DNA from 3 places in the Marinactinospora rubrisoli genome. Region 3 is predicted to be linked to each of the others. Evidence: riboswitches for the same ligand, from Rfam matches in the RefSeq annotation. Region 3 holds a riboswitch; each other region holds the start of a gene.
The links. Region 3 has a riboswitch for cobalamin ahead of cobN (cobaltochelatase subunit CobN). Riboswitches for the same ligand answer to the same signal wherever they lie in the genome.

Region 1 (9,833 bases), on a different contig from region 3:
CGAACTCGGCCGCGGACGCGCCTGGTACGTCTCCACCCGCCTGACCGGGCAGCACCTGGGCCGGTTGCTGGACGGCGTGCTCGCCGACGCCGGCGTCGCCGTCCCCGCCGACCTGCCCGCCGACGTGGAGGTGGTGCGGCGCCGCCGTGGCGGCACCGAGTACCTGTTCGCCATCAACCACACCGGCGACGAGGTCAAGGTCCCCGCCTCCGGCACCGACCTGCTCACCGGAGAGAGCTGCGCCGACACCACAACCGTGCCGCCCGGCGGCGTGCGGGTCGTCCGGCTCGCCGCCGGTTAGCGGTGCCCGGCTCCGCACCCCGACGGCCCACGACCAGAAAGGGCGATGCCGATGTCCCCCCGCGCCACCGGAACCTCCCGAACCCGCCGCGCGCCGGCCTGCGCGCTCGCGGCGGCCGCGCTGCTGCTGCCCCTCCTCACCGCTCCGGCCCCCGCCGCGGCGGCGGTGCTCGACGTCCGCGGCGCCGACGTCTCCAGCCTCGCCAAGAACGAGGACTTCGGCGCCGGCTACCTGACCTCCTCCGGCGAACCGGCCGACCCGCTGCGGCTGCTCGCCGAGAGCGGCGTCACGCACGTCCGGCTGAAGGTCTGGGTGGACCCCGCGGACGGCTACAACGACCACGACCGCGTGCTGGAGATGGCCCGGCGCGCGCACGACGCCGGCCTGCGCACCCTGATCGACTTCCACTACTCCGACTTCTGGGCGGACCCCGGCCGGCAGACCAAGCCCGCCGCATGGGCCGGCCTGTCCGGCGAGGAACTGCGGACGGCGGTGTACGACCACACCTACGCGCTGTGCGCCGCCCTCGCCGGGCAGGGCACCCCCGCCGACATGGTGCAGGTGGGCAACGAGCTCAACGCCGGGATGCTGTGGCCCGACGGATCCATCGACGACTGGGAGGAACTCGCCCGGCTGCTGACCGCCGGGGCGTCCGCCGTGCGCGACGCCGACCCCGCCACCCGCGTGGTGCTGCACCTGGCCGAGGGCGGCGACAACGAGCAGACCCGGTGGTGGTTCGACCAGGCGGTGGCCCGGGACGTGCCCTTCGACGTCATCGGCCTGTCCTACTACGGGTACTGGCACGGCGGTATCGAGGACCTGCGCGCCAACCTCGCCGACGCCGCCGCCCGGTACGGCAAGGACGTCCTCGTCGCCGAGACCGCGTACCCCTTCACCCTCGACAACGACGACGCGCACCCCAACATCATCGCCGGGACCTCCGACCTGGTTCCCGGCTACCCGGCGACGCCGGAGGGGCAGAGCGCCAACCTGCGCGACGTGATGGCGGCGGTGGAGTCCGTTCCCGGCGGGCGCGGCCTGGGCGTCTTCTACTGGGAACCCACCTGGACCGCCGTGGCGGGCAGCGGCTGGGACCCCACCGACCCGGCGTCGGGGAACGCGTGGGAGAACCAGGCGCTGTTCGACTACGCCGACCGCGCCCTGCCGGCGCTGGAGGTCCTCGGCGGCGACTGACGGCCGGCCATGGCCACCGGCGGTCCGTGCCGCCCGGGACCGGCGACCGCCTGCGCCCCCGCCTCCGGTCCGGTTGAATGGCCCCGGGACCCGCCGGGTCCCGGTGGTCGTCCGTCCGCGACGGTGAGGAGACCCGCGTGCCCCCTTCGGAACCCCCGTCCACCCCGAGGAGCCCGAAGCCGCCGCCCGGCACGCTGCAGTGGATCGCCGGTTGCACCGGCGGCGCGGCGCTGGTGACCGGCGCGGTGGCGGTGTTCACCAGCGACAACGAGGCCGGGACGACCGCGCTGCTCACGGTCGGCGGGCTGCTGCTGCTCGTCGGGATGTTCGGCCACCTCGTCGACAGCTTCGAGTTCAACGGCACCCGCGTGAACCTGCGGAAGGCGGCCGAGGCCGCGGCGTCCGCGCGCAAGGCGGAGCTGGAGGGCGACCGCGACGAGGCGGAGCGGCTGCGCGAGCAGGCGGTGGCGTTCCTGGAGGAGGCGAGGGCGCCCGCCAGCGAGTACCGGCGGCTCCGGACGGCCATGCCCCCGGGGCAGGACCGGACGGCGATGCTCGAAGACGTCATGGACCGGGCGCGCGGCACCGCGGCGAAACTGCGGGCGAGCCCTGGGGACGTCGCCGCGTGGCTGCGCGGTGACGACGAGGGCGAACGGGTGACGGCCCTCGCCATGATGCGGGAACGGCCCGACCTGCGTGACCCCGAGGCGGTGCTGGCGGCCGTCGAGGACCCCCGCAGCGCGTTCGAGCACTACCACGCCATGCTGCTCGCCGCCGAGATGGCCGGCGACCTCGACGCCGCGCAGCGGGACCGGCTCGTCACCACGATCGAGCGCCAGCGCGGCCGCCGCTACCGCGCGGCCTCCGACCGCTGGCGGGTGAGCGAACGCGTGCTCCGCGCGGTCGCCACCGCCGGCGAGTAGCCCCCGGCCGGACGTCCCCGCCGTGGGTGCGTCCACCTCGCGTCCCCGAATCGGCCCCATCCCATGGGTAACGATCGCGGTCCCCCCGACATAAGGAGATGAGTCAACCGAAAGGGACCCGATGACAAGGGACGAGGCCCCGGATGCGGACGCCCACGGAGAGTTCACCCGGTTCTTCGAACGACACTACGACGACGTCCGCCGCTACGCGTGGCGGCGGGTGGGGCCGGACCGGGCCGACGACGTCGCGGCGGAGACGTTCGCGGTCGCCTGGCGGCGCCGCGCCAAGGTTCCCGAGGACGATCCGCTGCCCTGGCTGTACGCCGCCGCCCGCAACATCGTTCTGGCGAGCTACCGCGAGGAGCGGCGGCGCGGCGAAGTGCTGAGTTCGTTCGGCGGCGCCTGGGAGGGGGCGGTTCCGGTGCATGACGCGTCCGGGCCGGTCGCCGAACGTGCGGCCGCGCTGGCGGTGCTGAGCCGCCTCAAACCGAACGAGCGTGAACTCGTGCTGCTCGTGGCGTGGGAGGGGCTGGACGTCCGCGCGGCGGCGCGCGTACTCGGCTGCACCGCGGCCACCGCCCGGGTGCGGCTGCACCGCGCCCGCAGGCGGATCACCCGGCTGATGGACGCGGAATCGGCGACCGCCGGCTCCGCCAGGAGCGACATCATCGCGATGGGGGGACTGTGATGAACACGGACGAGCGAGCGGTGCGCGACCTGCTGGCCGCCCACGACCCGGCGGCCGGAGTCCGGACCGGCACCGAGCAGCTGAACGCGGCGAGGATCGACGCGCTCGCCCGCGCGCAGCGCCCCGGGCGCCCGCGGACGGTTGGCCGCCCGGGGGCGTGGCGGAGACTCGCGTTCGCCACCGCCGCCGGCGCGGTGGCCGTGGCGGCCATCGGCGGACTCGTCGGCAGCCGCGCGCAGACGGCGTACGCCGGACCGCCTCCGGCCCCGCTGGCGGTGGAGATGAGCGACCTGCGCGACGCCCGCGCGGAGCTGCTCGACCTCGCCGAGCGGGCGGAAGGGCAGGAGACCCAAGCGCCGGGGGGCGACGTCTCCTATCTCCACACGTCCACCTGGTCACTGGTGCTCTCGCACGACCTGGACACCGACCAGGCCGGATGGGGCGTCCTTCCGGAGGACGTGCGGGCCTGGCGCGATCCGGACGGCTCCGGCCTGGTGATCCGCCGGCCCGACGTCCCCGACCACCTCGCCGGTGATGAGCGGCCCGTCCTGGACCTGTTCACGGGCGGCGAGGAGGAGTACGAGTGGGACGCCGAAGGGGAGGGCGGCCTCCGCTTCGTGTGGGAGCCCGGAACCCTGTCCACCGACCCCGGCACACTGGCCGGCCAGCTGATCCGGGGCGCCGGATGGAGCGACGGGCAGACCACCGCCGGCCTGTTCTACGCGCTCGCCGCGCTGTACGACGAGCAGCCCGTCGCCCCGGCCGTCCAGGGCGCGGCGCTGCGCATGCTGGCCGAGCGCGACGACGTCCGGTTCGCCGGCGCGGCGGAGGACCGGTCCGGCCGGCCCGGACTGCTCTTCCTCGTGCGGTCCGACGAGGAGGGCCCCGGTGCGGAACTGGAGCGCCGCATCATGTTCGACGCCGAGACCGGTATGCCCATCTACACGGAGATCGTGCAGACGGAGACGGCCGAGCCGGTTCCGTACGACCTCCCGGCCGTGAACTCCTACACGATGTTCCGGACGTCGGCCTGGGTGCCGGAGGTCCGGCGGACGCCGTGAGCGGACCGGTGTCCGGTCGCCGGGCGGTCCCGGACCGGACACCCTGGCCCCGCCGCCCGGGTCCCGCCGAGGACCCGGGCGGCGGGGCGTTCCAGCCGTCGGCCCGCCCGGCCGAGCCGCGGCGCTCAGGTGACTCCCGGCCCGGACCGGGAGCCGCGCCGTCGAACGGGTCTCCGCGGTGCCGCGCCGCCTCTGGCGGGTGCGCGTGCGGGCGGCGCTGCGGGAGACGCTTTGGCGGTGCCGAGGGACGCGGCGGCATGCGGCGTCCGCCGGGGACTCGGCGACAGACGGGCCGGGCCACGGCCGACAGCGGTCGGCCGGGTCGCGCACAGCCGCATCGTCTCATCAGGTGGTTCACCATGATGGCCGTCCCGTTCGGCCCTATCACCGCCCACACGCCGTCGGCCCGCCGGGGGGCCACGGCCGCACCCCGACAGCCGGGTGTTCGCGGCCTTCCCGCCGCGCGCGGTGGCGCTGTACCGGGAGGCGCCGGTGGGCACGCCGCGTAACGTGTGGCGGCTGCGGGTCGAGGGGATCGAGCGGTTCGGGGACCATGTGCGGGTGCGCCTGGAGGATCCGGCCTCGGGCTTCGCGGTGAGCGCGGATGTGACCCCGGCCGGGCTCGGGGAGTTGGCGCCCGTGGTGGGGGGTTCCGTGTGGGCGGGGGTCAAGGCGACGGAGGTGCGCTGCTACCCGGCGGACTGACCGCACGGCGGTCACCGCGTGCCCGGCCGGCCCCGGAATCAACCGGACCGGGATATGGGACGGCCTCATCTCGTCAGCCGGATCACCTCGCCCGGGGTCGCCGGGTCCGGGGCGGTCGCCGGGACGGCGCCCGCGGCGCGGAGCGCGGCGCCCACCGCCGGTCCCCAGGCGGGGCGGAGCCGGGCCGCCGAGAGCAGGGCGGGATCGGTGAGGACCGCACGGGCCGGACCGGCCGCCAGGACCCTGCGGTCCAGCAGCACGGCGTGGTCGGCCCAGCGGTGGGCGAGGTCCACGTCGTGCGTCGAGATGACCAGGGTGGTGCCCGCGGCGCGCAGGCCGCCGAGCGTCGCCAGCAGCGCCTCGACGCCCTCGGGGTCGAGACCGGCGGTCGGCTCGTCCAGCACGAGCACGTCCGGCCGCATCGCCAGCGCGCCGGCGAGCACCACCCGCTTGCGCTGGCCGTAGGAGAGCAGGTGGGTGGGCCGGTCCGCCAGGTCGGCGATCTCCAGCGCCGCCAGCGCCCACGCCACCCGCTCGCGGACCTCCGGCTCGGGGCGGCCCTGGTTGAGCGGGCCGAACGAGACGTCCTGGGCGACGCTCGCCGAGAAGAGCTGGTCGTCGGGGTCCTGGAACACCAACTGCACCCGGCGGCGCAGCTCGCCGACACCACGCCGGGTGGGGCGCACCTCCGTGCCGTCGAGGACGACCCGCCCGGCGTCGGGGGTCAGGCTGCCGGCCAGCAGGCGCAGCAGCGTGGTCTTGCCGCCACCGTTCGGCCCGAGCACCGCCAGTACCGAGCCGGCCGGTACCTCGACGGTCACGCCCGAAAACACCGGGACCGGGTCGCCGGCGCGGTAGCCGAAGACGAGGTCGCGGCCGGCGAGGACGGCGGGCGCGGCGGCGGGGTCGGTGTGGTGGGTCACGTCACGGTGCTCCTTCGAGGAGATCCCCGGCCGCGGTGGCGTCCATCCGGGCGGCCGCGGGGGGACGGGCCGTTCGCCGTGAGCGGCGAGCGTCCCGCGCGTACGGTGTACTGAGCGAGAGCCGTGTCACCACAGGCACCTCCAATGCCGCTGTGTCGAACCGGAGGGATCGCGCCCCGGCCGGTGTCGCGGGTGGGTCCTTTCCCGTCACCGGCCGGCGGGGCGCCCCGGGCCGGGAGTCTGCTGCTTCAACCGGGCGAGGGTGAGATCCCGGCGGCGAGGGCGGCCACGGCCACGAGCAGCGGGGGAGCGACCGCCGCCACGATGGCCGCCGGGCGGACCGGCCGCTCCTCGACGAGCACGGTGAGCGTGCCGTCGTAGCCGCGGCACTCCAGTCCCCGCCGCATCCGGCGGGCCCGGTCGTAGGAGCGGACGAAGACGGCCGCGCCGAGCGCGCCGAGCGAGCGGATCCAGGCCGCGCGGGACCGGTAGCCGAGCCGTCCGGCCTGCGCGGCCTGGATCCGGCGCGTGGTGTCCAGCAGGACGAAGAGCATGCGGTACGTCAGCGCCACCACCTCCACGAGCGCGGCGGGCAGGCCGAGCCGAGTGAGGCGGGGGAGCAGGTCGGCGAGCGGGGTGGTGAAGGCGAACATGAGCTGGCAGCACAGCGCCGCGGCGGCCCGGCCGGAGACCTCGGCGGCGCGCCGCGCGCCGTCCGGGGCCCACGCGACCGGGCCGTCCGGGCCACCGACGCTGACGAGCAGGGTCACCGCGCCGGTCAGCACGAACAGCGACGGCGCCCACGCGGCGCGGAGGAACGCGCGCGGGGGCACCCGCGCCGGCCCGAACCCGGCCGCCAGCGCCGCCAGGGCGCTCAACGCGGCGCCCGGCCACGCCGGCAGCACGAGCGCGCAGACCAGCAGCCCGCCGAAGAGGGTGCCCTTGACGGCGGGGTGCAGCCGCCGCCACGGGCCGCGGTAGGCGGCGGCGTCGATCGCCAGCACGGATCAGCGCCGGTCGGCGGGGTCCGCCTCCGGTCCGGCGCCGCCCCTCTCGTCCGGCGCGCGGGCGCCCTGCGCCGTCCGCAGCCGATGCCGGGTCCGCGCCACGCCGAGGCAGTAGCCGATGACGCCCGCGCCGATCGCCGCCTGCAGGGCGAACAGCCCGGACTCGATCTCCCCGGACGGCGCCTCGTAGAGCGGTGCGAACCAGGGCTCGTAGTGCGGCGCGAGTTCGCCCACGGCCTCCTCGGCCTGGCCGTCCGCACCGGCGAACGGCTCCGCCAGGTGCCGGCCCGCGCCGAGGAGGAGGGGCAGCACCGCGATCGCGGCGGCCAGCAGCACCAGCAGCCAGGTCGTCGCCGGGCGCGGCCGTCCGGTCGTCCGGCCGCCGGATGTGGTGTCGTGGTCCCGGGTCGCCATGGTCACACCGTCCTTTCGCCGGCCGGCGCACCGGGCTCGCCCGTGGCGCGCCGCAGCACGGCCAGCCGGAGGAGTTCGTCGCGCGCCACCGTGCTCAGCAGCCGGACGATGACGACGGTGATCAGGCCCTCGATCACCGCGAGCGGGATCTGGGTGAGCGAGAAGACGGCGGCGAACTTCGCGAACGCCCCGGGGATGCCGCTTCCGGCGTCGGGAAAGGCCAGCGCCAGTTGCAGGCTCGTCACCGTGTAGGTGCTCAGTGACGCCAGCGTCGCGGCCGTGAACACCGCGAGCCCGAGCGCGGTGGTCTCGGGGAGCCGGGCGGTGAGCGCGCGGACCAGCCGGTAGCCGCCGTACCCGGCCCAGGGGCCGGCCACCGCCATGGAGAACACGTTCGCGCCCAGCGTGGTGAGGCCGCCGTGGGCGAGCAGCAGCGCCTGGAACAGCAGGGTGACGGTCCCCAGAGCCGCCATGACGGGGGGCCGGAACAGGACGGCGCCGAGTCCGGTGCCGGTGGGGTGTGAGCAGCTGCCCGTGACGGACGGGATCTTCAGCGCCGACAGCACGAAACAGAACGCGCCGGACGCGCCGAGGAGCAGCTTGGCGTCGGGGTCGGTGCGTACGGCCATCGTGACCGCCCGGGCGCCATGGACGACGAAAGGGGCCGCGGCGACGGTCCAGGCCACCGCGTGCACGGGAGGCAGAAAGCCCTCAGCGATATGCATGTTGTGAGACCAGCTCTCCAGCACCTCGTGGATGGTCATCGGTGCCGTGGCCGGTCTCCTGGCTCACGGGTCAGCGTCCGGTGCCGGCCTTCCCAGGGCGATCACCCCAGTGGCTCAGGCCGTTCCGCGCTGGCGGCGCGGGCGGTGGTCCCGGACTTCCCGTACACAGTGGCGAGGGCCGCGCCGGCGTCGCACCGGCTTCCCGAACACCACGGCACCCTGACGGTACGGCGGCGGACCCGCCGTCCGCAACAGTGTGCGGCCGTCCGATCGCGGAGCGCGTGGTGCCTCCGGCCGTGGCCGGTGGCGGGCCGGTGCGGCCGGGGTCGTGGCGGTGCCCCGGGGCGGGTCAGAAGCCTTCGGTGCGCAGGCGGTCCAGCCGGCGGCGGTCGCGTTTGGTGGGCCGGCCGGCGCCGCGCGGACGGTAGGCCACGGGGGCGGCCGCCTGCGGGGGCCGCGCGGGCGTGTTGTCGACGTAGCAGCGAACCGCGATGGGCGCGCCGACCCGCTTCTCGATCACGTGGGCGACCTCGACGATCCGGGTGACGCCGTGCGTGTGCAGCCGGACGACGTCGCCCGGGCCGACCGGCGCGGCGGGCTTGGCGGTGCGGTCGTTGATGCGGACGTGCCCGCCGCGGCACGCCTGGGCGGCCTCGGCGCGGGTCTTGGTGAGGCGCACCGCCCACAGCCAGCGGTCCACCCGGGTGGTGGGCGGGCCGGGCGGCAGCGGCGGTGCGGCGCCGGACGGCGCCGCCGCCGGTGCGGTCTCGGCGGGCGCCGCGGGGCCGGTGCGGTCTCCTCGATCGTCCACGGTCGGTGCCACTCCCTCGACGACGGTCGGCGGCGCAGGGCGGGCGGTCGCCCTGCCCGCACTGTAGCGCGTTCGCCCACCGACTGGTTGGTCGATTCCGGCTGGTGGCGGCCGGTGCGGTACGGGCCGCGTGAATACGGAGTAATGTGGTAAAAGGAGTGAGCATACACGTTGAATCGTGCGGTGTGCGGCGTATCCGAGACGGCGTGCGAGTGTGGTGTACGCCTCGGCCCCGGATTGAGCAGATTTTTTGGAAACCGCTTTCCGAGGCGCGGTGCGAGGCGTCGTCCCAGGTCAACACGGTCGTGATCAGGGTGGGCGCCTCCGCCGTTCCCGGATTCCATGCCCCGGGAAAAGTGCAGGTCACCGCCGGGAAAGGCGCGGTTTTCCGTAATTCGATATTTCGAGGACATGTGGGATTCCGGCCGGATGACCTTGACCGACAATGGCCGGGCAATTACGGTCTAGACCACATTCACTGGCGAGCGGAAACCCCCCGATCGGCCGGTCCGCGCCGTCGGACGAACGGCGTCGGCACCACCTCGGGACCCGCCCGGACTCGCCCTGTCATCCGCGCCCGACAAGCCCCCGGGACCGGCGTCCCACCCGACGCGTCGACGCATCCCGCCGGCAGCGCAGCCGGCGGCGGACAGGACGGGTCGACCCTCGCCCACCGAGGACCTCCCCCAGCGGTCCTCACCACATCCCCCCGCCGCGCGTCCCCGTACCGCCGGAGCCGCCGGGTTCACCCCCGGCGCCGGACCGGCGTACCCCCACGGGGAACGCGGCTCAGAAGACAAGGACACACCATGACGCTGAAACGGAAGATCGCCGCTGCCGCCGCCGGTGCCGCCGCAGCCCCCCTCGTCTTCGCCATGCTGCCCGCGGGCACCGCCTTCGCCCACGGCTACATCTCCGCGCCGGAGAGCCGGCAGGCCCAGTGCGCCTCCGGGACGGTCTCCGGGTGCGGTGACATCCAGTGGGAGCCGCAGAGCGTCGAGGGCCCCAAGGGCCTGACCAGCTGCAGCGGCGGCAACGCCCGCTTCTCCGAGCTCGACGACGACGGCAAGGGCTGGGAGGT
Region 2 (9,833 bases), on a different contig from region 3:
CGTACACCCGCAGGATCGGCTGCAGTGACGCGGGAGCGACATCGTCGTCGCCCTTCAGGGCCTCTCGAACGGTGGTGTTCAGCTCCGCCAGCTCGGCCTGCCCGGCCAGGAGCTCGGTGGAGAAGGCGGTGCGCCCGCTCAGCGCGTCGTACCAGTACGTGGCATAACCGGCACGCGGTCCCTCGGAGTCCTTCTCCTCCTGGGTGAACCGGACGCCGACCACGTCGTCCGCCGCGGCGGTGAGCGCTCCGCTGATCGAGATGCCCTTCGCGCCCGGGTTGGCGGCGGCGAAGTCTTCGACCTCCTGCTCGGCGATCTCGGCGAGCCGTTCGGTGAACGGGTCGGCGTTGGGAACCGTGGGATAACTCACCTCGACGCGGACGGGGTCGTTCTCCGTCGTTCGTTGCTCGCCGAGGTCCTGCACCAGCGCCGGGTCGACCACGGTCAGCTGGTCCGGTTCGCCCTCGGGTCTGGGCCGTGGGTCCTCCTGCTCGCTTCCGGCGTGCTCGGCCCGGTCGCCCCCCGCCGCGCACCCGGCGGCCAGCAGGACGACCGCGGCCACCGCGGCCAGGAGTCTTCCGGCGAGCGGAAGACCCGGCGCGGCGAAGCCGGAGGCGTCGGGTCTGCGGGATGCCATGTCGATCTCACCAGGGTCTCTCAAGGGACAGGACGTCTTTCGCACTCGTGGGTGTCCGTGCTCGATTGCGGCTGTTTGACATGAAAGGTGGCGCGTTCGGGTCGGATGTACCGGCAAACGAGACGCAATCGTCACAACCACCCTTGAACGAGATTAGGTTGCAAACAGTCACGAGTTAACTCCATAGCGTAATAACGGCCTCAAGAAACGTCACACAGGTGACAATCCGTCAAAGCACTACCACTCCCCATAAAACGGACTTATGGCGGCATGCGGATGTGCCGGGCGTTCGGTGAACACCGGGTCCGCAGGGGGTTCTCCACCCGTCTCCGCAGGACACGGCCGCGAACGGCGGACGCCGGAACCGCGCCGCCGAGCCCCCGATTCCCCCGAATCCGCACGCGGCTTCGACCGGCACTTCAGGACGTCCGCGACAGGCCGGTCCTATACTCCCACTCGCGGTTGGTTCATGTGTCGCGAGATGCGGCATGTGTCGTAAGAGGGAACCCGGTGCGAATCCGGGACTGCCCCGCAGCGGTGAGTGGGAACGAGAGCCGTCACCCAGCACTGGGCGCCCACCAGGGCGCCCGGGAAGCGACGGCCGGTAGGAGACGGGACGGCGAGCGCCGCCCCGCCGCGCCCACGAGTCCGAAGACCTGCCACCGCCCGCGGACGCGTCCGGCGCCCGCGGTGGTCCGCGGCCCCGAGGGAGGGCACGGGCGACGGCGGGCGCCGCGCGACGGCAGGCCACGCCGTCCTCGGCAACCCTCGTGCCCGGACTCCGGCTTGTTCGACGAGGGAGAGAGAAGCTGTGCCGACCATGATCCGCTCCACGGCCGCTCGGGCCGACCACGGCACCCGGGGCGGTGGCGCCCGGTGACCACCGTTTCCACGGCCGTCCACGGCTACCCGCGCATCGGCCCCGACCGCGAGCTCAAGCGCGCCTGCGAGGACTACTGGGCGGGACGCGCCGACGCCGACCGGCTCGACGCCGTCGGCGCCCGTCTCCGGCGTTCCGTGTGGGAGACGCTGCGCGACGCCGGCGTCGACCACATCCCCTCCAACACGTTCTCCTACTACGACCACGTCCTGGACACCGCGGTGCTCTTCGGCGCCGTGCCGCCGAGGTTCGCCGCGCCGGCCGACGGCGGCGACGGGCGGACCGGCCGGGAGGCGGAACTCCGGCACTACTTCGCCATGGCGCGCGGTGTGCCCGACGCGCCGCCGCTGGAGATGACCAAGTGGTTCGACACCAACTACCACTACCTGGTCCCCGAACTCGGCCCCGATACCCGGCTCCACCTGGCCGGCGGCAAACCGCTCTCGGAGTACACCCAGGCCCGGGGGCTCGGCATCGAGACGCGGCCGGTCCTGCTCGGCCCGCTCACCTTCCTGCTGCTCGCCAAAGCGGCCGACGGCGCCCCCGAGGGCTGGCGTCCCCTGGACCTGCTCGACGACCTCCTCGCGGGCTACGCCGAACTCCTGGGCGCGCTCTCCCGCGCCGGCGCCCGGTGGGTCCAGCTGGACGAACCCATCCTCGCCACCGACGCGGGCCGGGCCGAGCCCGAGGCGCTGCGGCGGATCGTGACGCGACTCGGCGACCTCACCGAGCGCCCGCGGCTGCTCGTCTCGACCTACTTCGGTTCCGTCGGGCGCCAGGCGCTGGACATCCTGCGCGGCAGCCGCATCGACGGCGTCGGCCTGGACCTGGTCAGCGGCCCGGAGTCGGTCACCGAACTCGCGGCCGTGTCCGGGCTGCCCGGCAAGACGCTGGCCGCGGGCGTGGTCGACGGCCGGAACGTGTGGCGGACCGACATCCCGGCCGCGCTGTCCACGCTCGGCTCGCTGCTCGGCCTGGCCGACGAACTCGTCGTCAGCACCTCCTGCTCGCTACTGCACGTCCCGATCGACCTGGCCGCCGAGACCGGCCTCGACCCGCTGCTGCGCGACCGGCTCGCGTTCGCCCGGCAGAAGGTCGACGAGGTCGTGCTGCTCGGGCGGGCGCTCTCCGGCGGCCACGACGCGGTCGCCGGGGAACTGGCGCGCGCCCGCGCCGCCACCGCCGAACGCACCCCGGCCGCCTTCCGCGACCAGCGGGTCCGCGCCCGGCTGGACGCGCTCGGCCCCGAGCCGGCCCGGCGGCGGATCGCCGCCCCGGACACCGGCGCCCTGCCGCCGCTGCCCACCACCACGATCGGCTCGTTCCCGCAGACCGACGACGTGCGCCGCGCCCGCGCCGACCTGCGGGCCGGGCGCATAGACCAGGCCGAGTACGAGCGGCGGATGCGCGCCGAGATCGACCGGGTCATCGCGCTGCAGGAGGACATCGGCCTCGACGTCCTCGTGCACGGCGAACCCGAGCGCAACGACATGGTGCAGTACTTCGCCGAACAGCTCGACGGCTACGCCGTGACCCGCGCCGGCTGGGTGCAGTCCTACGGGTCCCGCTGCGTCCGGCCGCCGATCCTGTACGGCGACGTGCACCGCCCCGCGCCCATGACCGTGGACTGGATCACCTACGCCCAGTCCCGCACCGGCAAGCCGGTCAAGGGCATGCTCACCGGCCCCGTCACCATGCTCGCCTGGTCGTTCGTCCGCGACGACCAGCCGCTCGCCGAGACCGCCCGCCAGGTGGCGCTGGCCCTGCGGGACGAGATCGCCGACCTGGAACGGGCCGGCATCCGGCACGTCCAGGTCGACGAGGCGGCGCTGCGCGAGCTGCTGCCGCTGCGGGCGGAGCGGCGCGCCGAGTACCTGGCGTGGGCGGTCGGCGCGTTCCGGCTGGCCACGTCCGGGGCGGCACCGAGTACCCGGATCCACTCGCACATGTGCTACTCGGAGTTCGGCGACATCGTCGGCGCGATCGAGGCGCTGGACGCCGACGTCACCAGCGTCGAGGCGGCGCGCTCGCGGATGGAACTGGTCGACGACCTCGCCGCCGCCGGCTACGCGCGCGGCATCGGGCCGGGCGTGTACGACATCCACGCGCCCCGGGTGCCGTCGGTGGCCGAGATCGAATCCGGCCTGCGCGCCGCATTGCGGGCCGTGCCTCCCGAGCGGCTGTGGGTCAACCCCGACTGCGGCCTGAAGACCCGAGGGTACGCCGAAGTGGAGCCGGCGCTGCGCAACATGGTCGAGGCCGCCCGGCGGATCAGGGCCGAGCTGGACGCGGGCCGGTAGCCGCGCCGGACCGGTAGCCGCGAAACGGGGGCGTACGGACATCCGTACGCCCCCGTCTCATGCGCACCGCCGGCCGGCGCCGCCTCGGAGGGGAGGGAGGCGGTGGCCGCCGGTCAGCTTCCCACGATGTTCAGCGACTGCCGGCCGAGGCTGGGCAGCAGCTCCTCGACGTCGGAGAACTCCAGCGGAGCCGGCGCGTCCTCCTCCAGCAGGTCCGGGCTCATCCGGTACTGGATGCTGATGTTGATGTTGGCCTCACGAATGAGCAGCGTGCCGACCGAGTAGTTCGCGACGGTCGACTCGGTCGCGAAGATCAGCTTGCTCTCGTCCCCCAGGTTCATGTCCTGGTTCTCGTGGACCTCGGTGTCGATGAACTCGCTGCTCTCGTCGGTCGCGTACTCCACGTTCGACTGGAACAGCTCCTGGGCGCTCTCGACCGAGTCCGAGCCGCCGTAGGGGTAGTCGTAGCTGACGCTGAGGGTGCCGTAGCTGTTGCCGTCCTCGACCGACCACGTGCAGTAGGCGCGGGTGTCGTCGGAGCTGCGGCTGGGGTCGGTCAGCCCCAGCTCGCTGATCGTCTCCTCGCTGAGGGCGGTGCAGGGGTCCTCGGGCAGCGTGTACGGCGGCTCGCCGTTGGCCTGGTCGGTACCCTCGTTGCTCTGGCCCTGGCCGCCGGTCTGGTCCTGCTGCTGGGACCCGTCGTCGGCGACCGGCGGCGGGGTCTCCTCACCGCCGCCGCGCAGCAGCATCACCACCACCGCGATGACGAGGACGAGGATGACGCCGCCGCCCGCGATCACGACCCACAGGCCGGCGTTGCTCTTGCGCGGGGCCGCCGGATAGGCCGGCATCTCCCCGCCCGGACCCGCCGGGCCGCCCGGGCCGTAGGGCGGCTGGCCACCCTGGAACATCTGCTGTTCCTGGGGCGCCTGGAACTGCGGACCGCCCGGTCCCGGCTGGCCGCCGTAGGGGTTGCCGGGGTACGGCGCCTGCCCCCCGGTGCCGGACTCGCCGCCATAGGGGTTCTGGTACGGCCCGCTCGGGTACTGCGGCTGGCCGGCGCCGGGCGCGCCCTGTCCCGGGCCCGGCTGGCCGTATCCACCACCGTAGGGCGACGGCGGCTGCCCTCCCGGGTTGCCCTCACCGCCCTGCGGGTACTGCGGTGGCTGTGTGTAGGGTCCGTTGTCGCTCATGACTCCCCTCGCGCCAGCTGCGTGTCTCAGTGGTCGGACGCGCGTCGGCGCGTTTGTGGTTCCATCCCGTTCGCCGTCCGGCCCGTCCCGCGTGCCGTCGCCGACTCGATCCCCCTGGGGCGTTCGGACGCTCCGGGGGTGCCGTCGACCGCGCTCGTCCCCGGCGATCACCGGGTCCGCCGGGCCGCTCACCGCGCGGAGGCGGGCACGGGCCCACGGCGTTGCGCTCGGTGATTGGCCGCCGGCGGGCGGAAGACCTCTGGGGGCGTCCCCGGCCGGTCCGCGACCGAGGAGCGCGGTGCTGGAATCCTAACCGGAGTGGCCGAGCCCTCGGCAGCCGAATGGGCGCGGAACGCGGCCGAACATACGGGATTGTCACCGTTTCGTGCCGGGACCGTGCCGTTGGTGGCCGCTCCCGGCGGCGCCGCTCGCCGCGGGGACGACCGAAGCGTAGTGGGACCGCCCACGCGGCCACAACCGGCCGCGGCCCGGCGGTGCTCCGGCGGCCCCGGCGGGCGCGGAGGGCTCAGAACATCGAGATGTGGACGTGGTCGTAGTGGTTCTCGGTGATGCTGCCGCGGTCGGACATCTGCCGCCATCCCTCATCGCCGCGCCGGATGTCCCAGATGCGCTGCCGGTAGATGATGTACATGATCCCGAGGCGCTCGGCGTTCTCCTGCGCCCACTCCGCGATCGCGTACCCGTGCTCCATCTGTTCCTGGGTGGGCATCTGGCCGTTGGGATTGACCATGAAGTCGCAGGCCCGCCCGAGCGGGTGCTCGCCCACGACCCAGCCGCCGTCGGGCCGGTAGCAGCCGACTCCACCGTCGTCGCGGTTCTCGCCGAACTCCTCGACGATGAGCTCCCGCATCTGCCGGGTGCGCGGCGTGAGGTTGTCCGGGCCGCCCATCTCCTGCACCGGGTAGTCCGCGATCAGCGCCTGGACCTCCTCGCGCTGCCCCTCCAGCTCCTCAAGGTCCTCCTGGACCTGCTCGACCTTCTCCTGGGCGCTCTCCTGCGCCTTGTCGTCCCGCGCGATCGCCTGCTGCAGCTGCTCGATCCGGTCGTTGTTCCCGGCGGCCAGGTGGTCGACCAGCATGGCGCGGTCGATGATGTCCTGCGGCTCCTCCTCCACGAAGAGCGTCAGCGCCGGTTCCAGGCCGCCGGTCTGGTAGCTGGCGACCGCGAGCTGCTGCACCTGCTCCCGGGCCGCCTCCACCTCCTGCCGGGTACGGTCGGCGCGTTCCTCGGCCTTCTCGGCGTCGGCGATCACGGCCTCCATGTCGCGCAGTTCGCCGTTGTACTCGTCGCCGAGCGCCTCGGCGCGGGAGAGCAGGTCGTCCAGGTTCTCGGCGGGAGCCATGGGCGCGCCCGGGGCGGCCGCGGCCGTGTCCGGCCGGGCGGGGGCGAACACGCACGCGGCGGCCAGCACGGCCGCCATCGCCGCGCCGCCGGCGCGGCGCCCGCGGTGGCCTCGATGGCCGGCGGCCGGTCCTGCGGGGCGCCAGGCCAGCAGGTCCCGCCAGGTCCACGTCGGGGGGTCAGGCGCCCAGAAGTCCGCGTGGTCCGCGACGCGGGTCGAACGGGTGGGCTCCACTTCGTCGCTCCTCAGTTGGCGCAGCCGTCCCCGCGTTCGGTGGGATGCCCGTGGCGGGGTCGGTGTCGCTCGTATCGTCGAGCCGCTCGGCACGCACTCGCCTCGACCGGAGGGGGAGGCGCGGGGGCTGGTGATGCGCCCGAACTTCGAGCACTTTAGGTAAAGATCCGCGGTGGTGCCAACATCGGCAGCCGGAACCGGCCGCCGCGACCGGGCGGGATCCGGCCGGAACGCCGGGGTGACCCGGTCCGAAACGCGTGGCCGGTCATGATTCCGATCACAGGCCCGGCGCGCGGCCGGCGGCGCGCGGTGACCGTCCGCCGCCGAGGGGCCGGTGTGACCGCCCGTGCGGCGCGCGACGTCACGCTCCGCGGTCGCTGAGTGGTCGAACGTCCGCATGTGGTCGGGAATCATCGCACATCAGGAGGCTTAGGGTGTTGGGCGATCACAGGAGCGGTGCGCGAGGGGAGCAGAGATGGGATCTTCGGATGCTTGTCGGCGGCGGGCGTCGGGAGGATCCCGGTGAGCGGGGCGGATGACGCGAAGGCGCACGGCCGCGGTCCACGGACCGGCGCCGTGCTCGTCATCGGACTCGGCGCGCTGACCGCGGTCGGCCCGCTGTCGATCGACATGTACCTGCCCGCCTTCCCCGAGATGGCGGGCGAGCTGCGGACCGGCGCGGCCCAGATTCAACTCACCCTCACCGCGTGCCTCGTGGGGCTCGCCCTCGGGCAGTTGGTGCTCGGTCCGCTCAGCGACGCCATCGGCCGGCGGAACCCGCTGCTGGTGGGCACCGCCGCCTACACGGTGATCTCGCTGCTGTGCGCGGCGGCGCCCAACGCCGAGGCGCTGGCCGGGCTGCGATTCCTGCAGGGCGTGGCCGGCGCGGCCGGCATGGTGATCTCACGCGCCATGGTCCGCGACATCTACTCCGGCCCGGCCGCCACCCGGCTGTTCTCGCGGCTGATGCTCATCATCGGCCTGGCGCCGATCCTCGCCCCCGTCTTCGGCGGGCAGCTCATGCTGGTGACGTCCTGGCGCGGGATCTTCGTGACGCTGGCGATCCTGGGGGCGGGGCTGTTCGCGGTCGCCTGGTTCGTCCTCCGCGAGTCGCTGCCGCCCGAGAAGCGGCGCACGGACGGGCCCCTGGCGGTGATCGGGGTGTTCGCCCGGCTGTTCCGCGATCGCGTCTTCCTGGCCCTGATGCTCACCCAGGGGTTGGCCTCGGCCGGGCTGTTCGGTTACGTCTCGGGCTTCTCCTTCGTCGCGCAGAACGTCTACGACACGTCGGCGCAGACGTTCAGCCTGCTGTTCGGGCTGAACGGTATCGGCATGGTGGTGTTCAGCCAGGTCAACGCCTATCTCGCCGGCCGGGTGACCGAACGCGTGGTGCTCATGGGCGCGCTGTCGGTCGCCGCGGTGGCGAGCGTCGGGCTGGTCGTCGCCACGCTGGCGGGCCTGCCGTTCGCGGTGACCTGCGTCCTGCTCTTCGTGATCATGTGCAGCATGAGCTTCAGCATGCCGACCACGACCTCCCTGGCACTGGGGCGCTACCCGCTCAACGCGGGCAGCGCCTCGGCTCTGCTGGGCACCGTGCAGTTCCTGGTGGGCGCCAGCGCCTCACCGCTGGTCGGGCTCGCCGGCGAGGACAGCGCCCTCGGCATGGTCACGGTCATTATGGCCGGACTGGTGGGGGCGTTCTTGGTGAACCTGATGGCGAGGGGGAGCGACGGAGCGGCGAGCCGTTGAGCGTCCGGAGCCGTCAACGCCGATTGCCGGAGGCCGGTCATGTTGGCGGTGGAGGTGAGCGAGACGGTGAGCGCGACCGGAAGTGCTCCACGGAAGCACCCCACCAACGGTGGACCCTGCGAGGGAGTGACCTCGGTGGGCATCGGGCGCGGCTCTGGCCCCCGCCGACCGTTTTCCAAATTCCCTACTGATAAAGTAGATTTTGTGGTCAAGATTACCGGGTCCTTCCGCTATGGAAACCTGCCGGAAATGGTTGTGTAGAGGGGTGGAGATCCAGTTCAGCGACGGCGCCGGGTGCGCCGTGGGTCCCGGCGCGGCCAGGCCGCTCGCCGCGGGGCGCCGTCCCGGCCGGTGCTGTCGTCCCCGTCCCGGCTGCTGAACGGCGGCGTCCACCCCCGCCGGCCGGCTCCCGGCCGCGTCGCTCCACCACCCGCCGGTCCGTCCCCAACGGATTCGCGTCCGGCCCGATCCGAGCTGCAGAGCACTGAGGAAACGTCGAGGAAACTGTGATAGAGGCTGTGGGCCTGCGTAAGGTCTACCGGTTGAAAGGCCGCGAGGTGCTCGCCCTCGATGGTGTCGACCTGCACGTGCGGCAGGGCGAGATCTTCGGTGTGGTCGGGCAGAGCGGGGCCGGAAAGAGCACCCTGCTGCGGTGTGTGAACCTGCTGGAGCGGCCCACGGAGGGCCGTGTCACCGTCGACGGCGCGGAACTCACCGCCCTGGGCGGGGCCCGGCTGCGCGCGGCGCGGCGCGGGATCGGCATGGTGCACCAGCACTTCGCACTGCTGTCGTCGCGCACCGTCGCCGGCAACGTGGCCTTCCCGCTGGAGATCGCCGGTGTGCCGCGGTCCGAGCGCCGCACCCGCGTCGGCGAGCTGCTGGAGCTGGTGGGGCTCGCCGACAAGGCCGCGGCGCACCCGGCGCAGCTTTCGGGTGGCCAGAAGCAGCGCGTCGGCATCGCGCGTGCGCTGGCCTCGCGCCCCAGGGTGCTGCTCTCCGATGAGGCCACCTCGGCGCTGGACCCGCGGACCACCGAGTCGATCCTGGACCTGCTGCGGCGGCTGAACCGGGAGCTCGGGCTCACCATCCTGCTCATCACGCACGAGATGGACGTCATCAAGCGGATCTGCGACTCCGCCGCGATCATGGCCGACGGCTCCTTCCAGGAGTCCGGCCGGGTGCTCGACCTGCTCGCCACCCCGGGTTCGCGGCTGGCCAGGTCGCTGTTCCCGCTGCCGCCCACCGACGCCCCCGACGTCGTCACGCTCACCTACACCGGCAAGCCCGACGAACCGCTCATGTCCGAACTCACCCGGCGCTTCGACGTCGACGTCAACATCCTCGGCGGTGCCGTGGAGCAGGTGTCCGACCAGTCCGTCGGCCGCCTCAGCATCCAGATCCAGGGGGAGCGCCGCGACGCGGCCCTGACCTACCTGCACGGCAAGGGCCTGCTGGTGGAGGTGGCGGGCTGATGGGG
Region 3 (9,833 bases):
GAACACGGCGAAACGCTCCATAGCGCTCCCATTACCTACGGTTACGGATTGACGGGGTTCATTGCACCTCCCCGGCCGGCCGCCGACAACCCCGACCACGTCGCCTACGCCCGTTGCGACCTGGCCGTATATTGAGATCACCCGAAAGATCCCCCGGTCGGCGACAGGAATCCACGGCGGATGCGGACGTCACCCCGCGTCGAGGGCGGTCACCAGGGCGTCCAGGCACTCCTCCCAGCCACGGGAGTAACTTTCCGCGTTCGTGGCATCGGCGAAGACGTGGGTGAAGACCAGCAGGCACCCCTGGGCGTCGGGGTGGAGTTCGATGCGGGCGTGGTCATTGAAGGCGCGGCCCCGGCCCTCGGGGTCGTGCTCGTCGAAGGCGAAGAGGCGGGGCGGTTCGAAGTCGGTGATCTCGCCGGTGATGACGCCGTCCGCTCCGTCGTCGAAGACGAGTCGGCCGCCGGGGCGGGGATCCAGTTCGGTGACCCGGAGGGGGTACCACTGCCCGAGTTCGGCGGGGTCGGTGACGGCTCGCCAGACCCGCTCCGGGGGATGCGGGAGACGCCGTTCGAAGCGCAGGGCGGGGCGGCCGTCGATGGTGTGGATGGTCATGAGGTGTTCCCCTCGGTCGTCGGTGGTTCGGGATCGGTGGTGTCCGGCGTGGCGGCCAGGTGCCGTTCGAGGGCGTCCAGGCGGTCGTTCCACAGCCTGCGGTAGGGGGCCAGCCAGGCGTCCAGGTCGGCCAGGGGCTCCGTGCGCAGTTCGTAGCGGCGCTGCTGGGCGTCGGGGTGGGCCGTGACCAGGCCGGCCTCCCGCAGGACCCGCAGGTGCTTGGAGACCCGCGGCTGGCTGATGGCGAGTTCCTCGACGAGTTCGCCGACGTATCGCGGGTGGTCGCGGAGCAGGTCGAGGATGCGCAGCCGGGTCGGGTCGCTCAGTGCCTGGAAGGCGGCGGCGGGTGGGGCGGACACGCAAGTGAATATAGCCGAACGGTTATATACTGGCAAGGGTATATAAACGAGAAATGCTGGCGGCCTGTTCGCGCGAGCGTGCCGTCAGGGGGAGCGGGAAAACCGGGGAACGCACTGGATTTCCGGCTACGCAGCGCGTACAGTCGGTAACCGTCAGCGGTCGAAGGATCGTGGGGCCGTGGTCCGGAGGTACGCCGGTCCGCGGGAGCACCAGCGTCGCCAGCCCACCAGGTGAGTGCACCGCCGTTCGTCCCGGCCATCCGGCTGTGGGCGTCCTCGTTCTGTCGCGATCCGCACAGGAGGCTCCGGTGAGCAGCACCGCCCTGTCCGAAACTCCGTCCACCCCTGCGACCACGGCTCCGGCCGCCGACGGCCGGCGGCATGACGTCGTCCTCTCGCTCGACCCACGCACCCACGCCGAGCTCCAGCGCGCCGCCGGCGGCCAGGGGGTGCAGTGTTACCTGCGCGTCCTGGCGGGGCGCCATGCCCGCTGGCTGGAGACGCGCGAATGGCTGTTCCAGCTCGAAGCGGCCTATGGCAAGCTGCCGCCCGAGGCGCTGGAGAGCCTGCACCGCCGGATGCTCGGTCTGGGGCGCACGCCGCCGGACGGTGCGCGCTCGCTGACCATCACGTTGGACGCCGAGGAGGCGGCCGCCCTCGCCGAGCGGGCGGGGGACCAGCCGCTGGCACCCTACGCCCGTCACGTGCTGATCGACCATCTCACCGGCGATGCCGGGCGGGACCCGGCCGGGGCGGCCGGGCCGGAGTAGCCGCGCGGCCGCGGCGGCCCGAGCCGGGTGCGGGACCGCGTTCCCCTCCGTGGCCCCGCATCCGCCGGCCGGGCGCCGGCGCGGTCAGTCGCCGGCCAGCAGCGAGTCGCCCTCCTCGATGAACCCCTCCTCCACCATCCAGTCGCGCGCCACGAACACCGGGTCCTGCCCTTCCTCGTCCACCCTGGCGTTCAGCCGCATGATGGTCTCGTTGTCCAGCCGTTCGGCGATCGGCGCGAAGATCTCGGTGAGCTGCGGGTACCGGTCCGCGAACTCCTGCCGGACGTTCACCGCCGGGTTGTAGATCGGGAACGCCTGGCGGTCGTCCTCCAGCATGGTGAGACCGAGCGCGTCGATCCGGCCGTCGGTGGAGTAGGCCGAGCCCAGCGTGCACGAGCCGCGGTCGACGGCCGAGTACACCACGCCGGACGTCATGACGTCGCCGCTGGACGGGAACTCCGCCTCGGTCAGGTCGTAGTCGTCCCGCAGTGACGCCAGCCCGTCGTCGCGGTTGAAGAACTCGGTGTCCATGCACAGCGACCGTTCGGCGTACGGGATGTTCTCGATGTCGGAGACGCCGGCCAGGTCGTAGCGCTCGGCGGTCTCGGGGGTCACCACGATCGCGTAGGTGTTGTCCAGCGGCGCCGGCGGGTCCAGCCAGACCATGCCGTTGCGCTCCAGATCGAGGTCCCTGATTCGCTCGTACTGCTCCCGTGGGTCCTTCAGCACCTCCTCCTGCCCCTCGTAGATCAGCCACGCGGTGCCGGTGTACTCCCACATCAGGTCGCTCTCGCCGGCGAGCATGGCGCGCCGGGCGTTGTCGCTGCCCTGGATGTTGGTGCGGTCGACCACGTCGAAACCGGCGGCGTCGAGCGCCAGCACCGCGATCTTGCCGAGGATCAGCTGCTCGGTGAGCTCCTTGGAGGCCACCCGGACCGCCACGCCTTCCAGCTCCGGGTAGTACCGGATCGAGCCGGGCTGCACGTCGGGGATGTACTGGGAGGCGGCCTGCAGGCCGCAGCCGCCGGTCAGGGTGGCGACACCGAGGGCGGCGGCGAGTAGCCGGGTGCCGCGCGCGTGCGCGCTCATGACAGTCCCTTCGGTCGCAGTGCGGCGGTCACGACTCCGGCGATCCAGTCGACGAGCAGCGCGAGCAGCGCGATGAGCAGCGACCCGACCACCAGCGTGGCGACCCGGCTGGTGTTGACCCCGGACACCACGAGTTCGCCCAGGCCGCCGCCGCTGATGAAGGCGGCGAGCCCGGCGACCCCCACGTTGTGCACCAGGGTGGTGCGCACGCCGGCGAGGATCACCGGGACCGCGAGGGGCAGTTCCACCCGCAGCAGCGTCCGCCACGCCGACATGCCGATTCCGCGGGCGGCCTCGACCAGCGCCGGGTCGACCTGCTGCAGGCCGACCATCGTGTTGCGCAAGGCGGGCAGCATGCCATAGAGCACCAGGGCGGCCACCGCGGGCCAGAAGCCGATGCCGGCCGCGATCGCCAGCAGCACTATCACGCCCACCGGCGGGGCCGACTGACCGATGTTGGCCACCGCCAGCACTCCCGGCGTCGACCACCGCATCCACCGGCGACTGGTGAGCACCCCCAGCGGGACGGCGATCGCGAGCACCAGGACGGTGGACACCGCGGTCAGCCCGATGTGCTCCCACGTCTTGACCGCGATGTGCGGCAGATTGAGGGATCGCGCCTCCGTCGAGTCGAGGTCGGCGGTCTGGGTGTAGGCCACCACGGCCAGGCCGATGAGCAGGATGCAGGCGGGGGTGAGCAGCGCCCGCCGGCCGGCTCCGAGCGGTGCCGCGGCCGGTTCGCCGCCGGTGCGCGCCGCGGGCGCGTCGACCGCGCTCATCGGGCGTCCGCCCGGTCCGGCCCGTCGGCCTCGCCCGCGGCGGCCAGCGCCACCGAGTCCGCCGACGGCGCGCCGGTGTCCGGCGCGGGAGGCGTTCCGGCCGCCGTCGTGCGCCCGGGCCGGGGTGGCCGTCGCCGCTCTCTGACCTCCTGCACCGCCTGCCGTACGGTCGTCAGCGTCACGGCGCCCACGTAGCCGCCGTGGGCTCCGGCCACGGGGACCACCTCCCGGTCGGCGTTGAGCAGCGCCTCGACCGCCTCCTGGAGTGTCGACCCCGCGGAGAGCACGGTGTCGATCCGGCCGTCCGGACCGGGCGGAAGCGCGCCGACCGGGCCGGAGCCGCCGTCCAGGTCCGCGCGGCCCACCCAGCGGATCGGGCGGTCGTTCTCGTCCAGCACGATGGCCCACTCGGCCCCGGCGTCGCGCAGCCGGTGCCGCAGGCCGGCGACGTCGTCGCCGGTTCCGGCGCGGACCTGGTCGTCCAGGACGACGTCACGGACCCGGGTCAGCCCGAGGAGCTTCATGGCGGACCTCCCGCCGAGGAACTGCTCGACGTGGGCGTCGGCCGGATCGGCGAGGATCTCCTCGGGGGTCCCGTACTGCACGATCCGCGATCCGGCGCCGAGAATGGCGATGCGGTCGCCCAGCCGTAGCGCCTCGTCCACGTCATGGGTGACGAACACGATGGTCTTGGACAGCTCGCCTTGCAGCCGCAGCAGTTCCTCCTGCAGGTTCTCGCGGGTGATGGGGTCGAGCGCGCCGAACGGCTCGTCCATGAGCAGCACCGGCGGGTCGGCGGCGAGCGCCCGCGCGACGCCGACCCGCTGCTGCTGGCCGCCGGAGAGCTGACGAGGGTAGCGGTCGCGGTACTCGCCGGGGGCGAGCCCGACGAGGTCCAGCAGTTCATCGACCCGCCGGGCGGTGCGCCGCCGGTCCCAGCCGAGCATCATCGGCACCTGCGCGATGTTGCCGGCCACCGTCATGTGCGGGAACAGCCCGGCCTGCTGGATCACGTAGCCGATGTGCCGGCGCAGCTCGTCCGGCTGCTGGGCGCGGGCGTCCAGCCCGCCGATCAGGATGCGGCCGGAGGTGGGCTCGATCAGCCGGTTGATCATGCGCATGGTCGTGGTCTTGCCGCAGCCGGACGCCCCGAGCAGGACGACGATCTCGCCGGCCGGGATGGTCATGGTGAGGTCGTCGACGGCGGGGGCGGCGGAGCCGAACCGCTTGGTCACCCCGATCAGTTCGATCGGGACACCGGCCGTCCCGCCTCCGTCCGCCGCGAGTGCGGCCAGGGACTGTGGGTGGTCAGTGGTCTCAGGCATGACTGCGGATCCCCCGTGAGGTGGTCAGCTTGCCGATCAGGACGAAGAGGGCGTCGAACAGCAGGGCCATGAGCACGATGCCCAGCGTCCCGACGAGCGTGGCGTTGAGGGCGTTCGCGGCGCCGATGCGGGCGAGCCCGGAGAAGATCTGGTCGCCCAGTCCCGGGCCGGAGACGAACGCGGCGATGGCGCCGATGCCCATGGCCAGCTGGGTGGCCACCCGCAGCCCGGTGAGGATGACCGGCCAGGCGAGGGGCAGGCGGACGCGGACCAGTACCCGCGATCGGCTCATGCCGATGCCGCGCGCCGCCTCCACGAGCGCGGGGTCCACGCCGTTGAGGCCGACGATGGTGTTGCGCAGGATGGGCAGCAGCGCGTACAGGACGATCGCCGTGACGCTCGGCGCCACTCCGAGTCCGAGTGGGGCGATGAGCAGGCCCAGCATGGCGAGCGAGGGGACGGTGAACAGGACGCTGGTCGCGCCGGTGGCGAGCGCCGCCGCCCGTGCGTCGCGGTGCACGAGGATGCCCAGCCCGATGCCGAGCAGCGCGGCGACCAGGACGCACTGGGCGACCATGCTCGCGTGCTGGACGGCCTGGAAGACCAGCATGTCGAAGCGGCTGGCGATGTACTCCGGAAGCGTCACGGTGTGGCCGCCTCCCGGGGCCGCACGGACTTCGGAGCTGCGGTTTTGGTCATGCGCCGCTTCCTTACCGGTGCGCGGGCGCGTACGCGCATCCCGGGATAAGGGTGACGCTTTTGTTACTAAAGGGGGCGTGCTGTCCGGTTCGCGGTGGCATGGCCGAACCCGGCGCGGCCGGAGGTGCACGCGGTTCGCCCCGGGGCGGGTCATGGCCGGGGCGGACTCCCGCGGAGGGGGGCGGCACGGGGCCGCTCCGCGGAGTCCTGCCGCCCCTCGGCGCGGGGAGGACGGGCGCCGCAGGTCGCGCCGTCCGGTCTCAGGGCGGTCGGGCGGCGCACCGCGTCGCGGCGACGCGCGCCCCCCGGCTCACGCGCCGGCGGCCACCGACCGGATGTAGTTGAAGTTCTGGTGCACCTGGTTGACCTGCGCCTGGCTGTGCACCGGGATCTGTGTCACGTGGTAGTGCTGCCCGCTGCGCACCGCCACCTGCACGGTGCCGGAGACCCGGGTCTCCTTGACGAGCAGGAAGAACAGGCTGAACACACAGATGAACAGGAAGCCGAGCAGGGCGAGCAGCAGCGCCCAGGTCGGCATCTTCTGCTCGCTCTGCACCAGGTTGTTGATCGTCCAGGTGCTGCCGCGGAGCGGGAACGTCCCGCCCGGCGTGATGATCTGCGTCTGCGTCACGGTGATGTCGCCGATGGTGGTCAGCGTCGGATCGCCGCCGGGCGGGGTGGTCTGGTACCCGGGAGGCGCCTGCCAGCCGCCGGTCTGCGGGGTCTGGTTGTAGGGCACCAGCCCGCCGGAGGGATGGCCGCCGGAGGGATGGCCGGAGGCGAAGGGGTCGCCACCGGTCTGGTGGTGCGGATCGCCTGATCCCATGGGCGGCTCGGGGTAATGGGTCATGGCTACGAATTCTCGCAAAGGTTTCCGGCGGCAGAGTCGCTTCCGGGTAACAGAATGCCGTCAGGCCGTGCCCGGCCAGACGGCCCGACGGCCCGGAACACGCCGTCCCGGTGGCGCGGAACCGCCGGTCACCCGGCCCGGCGCCGGCGCAGCAGGGCCGTCGCCGCGCGGATCGCCGGCGGGTCGGCACCGCGCAGCAGCACATCACCCATCCAGGCGGCGACCTGCCGCAGATCCTCCTCGGTCAGGCCGCGCCTCGTCACTTCTTGGGTGCCGATCCGCAGGCCCGAGTCAGGCTCGGCCGTCGCGGCGCCCGCCAGGCCGGCGGCCGACAGGTACACGCCCGCCTCGGCGAGCCGCCGTGCCGCCGCGCGCCCGCCGCCCAGCGGGCGGGCGTCCACCACGATGTGGTGCGACCGGGTGAAGCCACGGTCCGCCGCCAGAACCTGGAAACCCTGCTCGTGCAGCGCCGCCGCGAGCGCACGGGCGTTGGCCAGGCAGCGATCGGCGTAGGACCGCCCGTTCTCCAGCGCCTCGGCGGCGGCGATCGCCAGAGGGGCCAGCCGGGACGGGTCGAAGTTGGCGGTGAGGGTCGGATACACGGCCGCCGAGACCCGTTCGGCGAGCGCCGGATCGTTGGTGCAGATCACGGCGCCGGGCGGCCCGCCGAACGACTTGTAGGTGGAGCCGTCGAAGATGTCGGCGCCCTCGGCCAGCGGGTCCTGGAACCGCCCACCGGCGATCAGTCCCGCCATGTGCGAACCGTCGTACAGCACGAGGGCCCCGGCGTCGTGCGCGGCGGCGGCGATGTCGGACAGCCGGTGCGGGAAGAGCATCACGCTCGCGCCGACCACGACGAGCCGGGGTCGGTGCCGGTCGAGGAAGGCCGGGAGCGCCGCGACATCGACGTCGAAGTCGTCCGGTGCGTAGGGCAGATCGACCACGTTGAGGCCGCGCACGCCGGGCGCGCCGGGCGCCCGGTGGCTCATGTGACCCGCCGCCGCGGGGGACAGCGCGGCGATCGTGTCCCCGGGCTCGGTGAAGGCCGTGTAGACCGCCAGATTGGCGAAGGTCGCGCTCTGGATGCGCACCTCGGCGTAACGGGCCCGGAACGCCTGGGCCGTCAGGCGCTGGGCGAGGGTCTCGATGACCTCCAGGTGCTCCAGCCCCGTCTGCCGCTTCTCGCCCGGCCAGCCCATGCTCGGCCGTCCACCGAGCGCGGCGCTGTGCACCGCGGCGGCGCGCGGGCTCATGGCGTTCGTGCCCGCGTACAGCATGATCCCGGTGTCGTCCACGGCGTGCCGGTGCCCCGCCAGCCGCTCCCACACCATCGCCTCGACGGCGTCGACCGAGAAGCCGGTGAAACCCGACTCGATCTCGGCCAGCCGGGCCTGGATGTGGGGTGCCGCCCATGGGACGAGTGGATCCGCCATGGTGTCGCCTGCTCTCTGCGTGGGTGCCGGTGGCGCACGGCGTGCACCGTGCCGCGTCGCCGCGCCCTGATCACGTGGCGACCTGTCCCGTTATACCGATCTTCGTCCCTCTTGTTAACCACGATGCGGAAGTTAATTTCCTCGAAGAGGAAAGCTGTGGCGGTCTGGAACAGTGCGATCCCCACCGCCCCGCCCAGCGGGTGGCGGAGGCGCGCCGGGCGCCCGCGAGCAGGGCGACGGCGATGGCGGCGGGCAGCGAACCCAGGCTGACCGCGAGCAGCAGAGTGTGGTCGGCGGTGCGACCGGGTTCGCCGCTCGCTTCGCCGCTGGACAGGGCGAGGAGCAGCAGCGCGAGCGGCATCGCGCCCAGTGCCAGGCGCTCGCCCGGGGTGATCGGTTCGCCGGACGGCAGGGCCGCCACCAGCAGGCCGGTCGCGACGCCGCCCGCGAACGCGGGCTGGACCACCGACACCGGCGCCGGACCCAGCGACACGATCAGGCCCACGCCGCCACTCGCGGCGAGGACGCGACCGCCTGGCGACGTGGTCCGTGCCCGCCCGCGGTCGGTCCGGAGAGGCCGCTCTGCCAGGATGGGACCCGGCGACCGAAGGAACACGGTGCGAATCCGTGGCTGTCCCGCAACTGTCAGGGAGGAGCCCGCCTCACCAGGGGCCACTGCCGCGCGAGCGGTGGGAAGGCCGGGGCGGGTGGCGAGACCCGAGCCAGGAGACTTCGCGGCGCCGCGCACGTTCCGTCCCGGGGCGAGGACCCCGACAGGGAGTGAGGACCAGGCATGGCCACGATCCTGCTGCTGTCCACCGCCGACACCGAGCTGCTCGCCGCCCACGCGGCCCGCGCCGGATACCGCACCGCCAACCCCGCCCGGACCGGCCCGGCCGACCTGCCCGCCCTGCTGGAGGGGGTGGACGTCGCCGTCCTCCGGCTCCTCGGCGGTCGCGAGGCATGGCCGCAGGGCCTCGACGCGCTCCGCGCCAGCGGCGTTCCCCTCGTCGCCCTGGGCGGCGAGACGACCCCGGACGCCGAGCTCGTGCGGCTGTCCACGGTGCCGTCCGGGGTCGCCGCCGACGCGCACGGCTACCTGCGCGAGGGCGGCGTGGCGAACCTGCGTGAGCTCGCGCGGTTCCTCTCCGACACGGTGCTGCTCACCGGCGAGGGCTTCGAGCCGCCGCGGCCCATGCCGGAGTACGGGGTGCACGGTGCACCGGCCGCGCACCCCGGCCGGCCCACCGTCGCCGTGGTCTTCTACCGCGCCCACGAGCTGGCCGGCAACACCGCCTTCGTCGACACGCTGTGCGCCGCGATCGAGTCGGCCGGCGGCGCCCCACTGCCGATCTTCACCGGCTCGCTGCGCGGGGTGTCCCGCGATAGCCACCCGGGGCTGTTCGACCTGCTCGGCCGGGCCGACGCCGTCATCACCACGGTGCTCGCCGCCGGCGGTGCGGTGGCCGCCGACGCCAGCGGCGGCGGCGACGAGGACACCTGGGACGCCGGGGCGCTCGCCGCGCTGGACGTCCCCATCCTGCAGGGCCTCGTCCTGACCTCCGGCCGGGCGGCCTGGCTGGCCTCCGACGCCGCGCTCACCCCGATGGACGCCGGAATGCAGGTCGCCATCCCCGAGTTCGACGGCCGGCTCATCACCGTCCCGTTCTCCTTCAAGGAACCCGACCCCGCCACCGGCATCTCGGTGTACGCCGCCGACCCCGAACGGTGCGCCCGCCTGGCCGGCATCGCGGTGCGGCACGCCCGGCTGCGCGCCGTCCCGCCGGGCGAGCGCCGGCTCGCCGTGGTGCTCTCCTCCTACCCCACCAAGCACGCCCGGGTCGGCAACGCGGTCGGGCTGGACACCCCGGCCTCGGCCGTGCGGCTGTTCCGGCGGCTCGCCGCGCGCGGCTA

Region 1: it holds a riboswitch for cobalamin, as region 3 does, so the genes downstream of both, ACFQRF_RS11830 (energy-coupling factor ABC transporter permease) here and cobN (cobaltochelatase subunit CobN) in region 3, are expected to answer to the same signal.
Region 2: it holds a riboswitch for cobalamin, as region 3 does, so the genes downstream of both, metE (5-methyltetrahydropteroyltriglutamate--homocysteine S-methyltransferase) here and cobN (cobaltochelatase subunit CobN) in region 3, are expected to answer to the same signal.

The regions. Positions count from the first base shown of each region.
Region 1 covers NZ_JBHTBH010000005.1:112,734-122,566, forward strand. The annotation lists gene ACFQRF_RS11785 (beta-galactosidase) at 1-301, shown strand, start outside; gene ACFQRF_RS11790 (glycoside hydrolase family 53 protein) at 347-1,495, shown strand; gene ACFQRF_RS11795 (hypothetical protein) at 1,633-2,418, shown strand; gene ACFQRF_RS11800 (RNA polymerase sigma factor) at 2,540-3,106, shown strand; gene ACFQRF_RS11805 (CU044_5270 family protein) at 3,106-4,167, shown strand; partial or broken gene ACFQRF_RS11810 (TOBE domain-containing protein) at 4,576-4,872, shown strand; gene ACFQRF_RS11815 (energy-coupling factor ABC transporter ATP-binding protein) at 4,938-5,795, opposite strand; gene cbiQ (cobalt ECF transporter T component CbiQ) at 6,044-6,799, opposite strand; gene ACFQRF_RS11825 (energy-coupling factor ABC transporter substrate-binding protein) at 6,803-7,216, opposite strand; gene ACFQRF_RS11830 (energy-coupling factor ABC transporter permease) at 7,219-7,980, opposite strand; cobalamin riboswitch at 7,973-8,170, opposite strand; gene ACFQRF_RS11835 (RNA-binding S4 domain-containing protein) at 8,291-8,668, opposite strand; partial or broken gene ACFQRF_RS11840 (lytic polysaccharide monooxygenase auxiliary activity family 9 protein) at 9,562-9,833, shown strand, end outside.
Region 2 covers NZ_JBHTBH010000013.1:37,111-46,943, forward strand. The annotation lists gene ACFQRF_RS23130 (polysaccharide deacetylase family protein) at 1-637, opposite strand, end outside; cobalamin riboswitch at 1,083-1,315, shown strand; gene metE (5-methyltetrahydropteroyltriglutamate--homocysteine S-methyltransferase) at 1,514-3,817, shown strand; gene ACFQRF_RS23140 (DUF3558 domain-containing protein) at 3,931-5,010, opposite strand; gene ACFQRF_RS23145 (coiled-coil domain-containing protein) at 5,537-6,607, opposite strand; gene ACFQRF_RS23150 (multidrug effflux MFS transporter) at 7,130-8,356, shown strand; gene ACFQRF_RS23155 (methionine ABC transporter ATP-binding protein) at 8,875-9,828, shown strand; gene ACFQRF_RS23160 (methionine ABC transporter permease) at 9,828-9,833, shown strand, end outside.
Region 3 covers NZ_JBHTBH010000006.1:111,623-121,455, reverse strand. The annotation lists gene ACFQRF_RS13910 (hypothetical protein) at 1-21, opposite strand, end outside; gene ACFQRF_RS13905 (SRPBCC family protein) at 190-615, opposite strand; gene ACFQRF_RS13900 (ArsR/SmtB family transcription factor) at 612-974, opposite strand; gene ACFQRF_RS13895 (hypothetical protein) at 1,283-1,744, shown strand; gene ACFQRF_RS13890 (glycine betaine ABC transporter substrate-binding protein) at 1,829-2,833, opposite strand; gene ACFQRF_RS13885 (ABC transporter permease) at 2,830-3,612, opposite strand; gene ACFQRF_RS13880 (ABC transporter ATP-binding protein) at 3,609-4,937, opposite strand; gene ACFQRF_RS13875 (ABC transporter permease) at 4,930-5,583, opposite strand; gene ACFQRF_RS13870 (hypothetical protein) at 5,947-6,486, opposite strand; gene ACFQRF_RS13865 (aminotransferase class I/II-fold pyridoxal phosphate-dependent enzyme) at 6,615-7,919, opposite strand; gene ACFQRF_RS13860 (hypothetical protein) at 7,990-8,424, opposite strand; cobalamin riboswitch at 8,527-8,652, shown strand; gene cobN (cobaltochelatase subunit CobN) at 8,713-9,833, shown strand, end outside.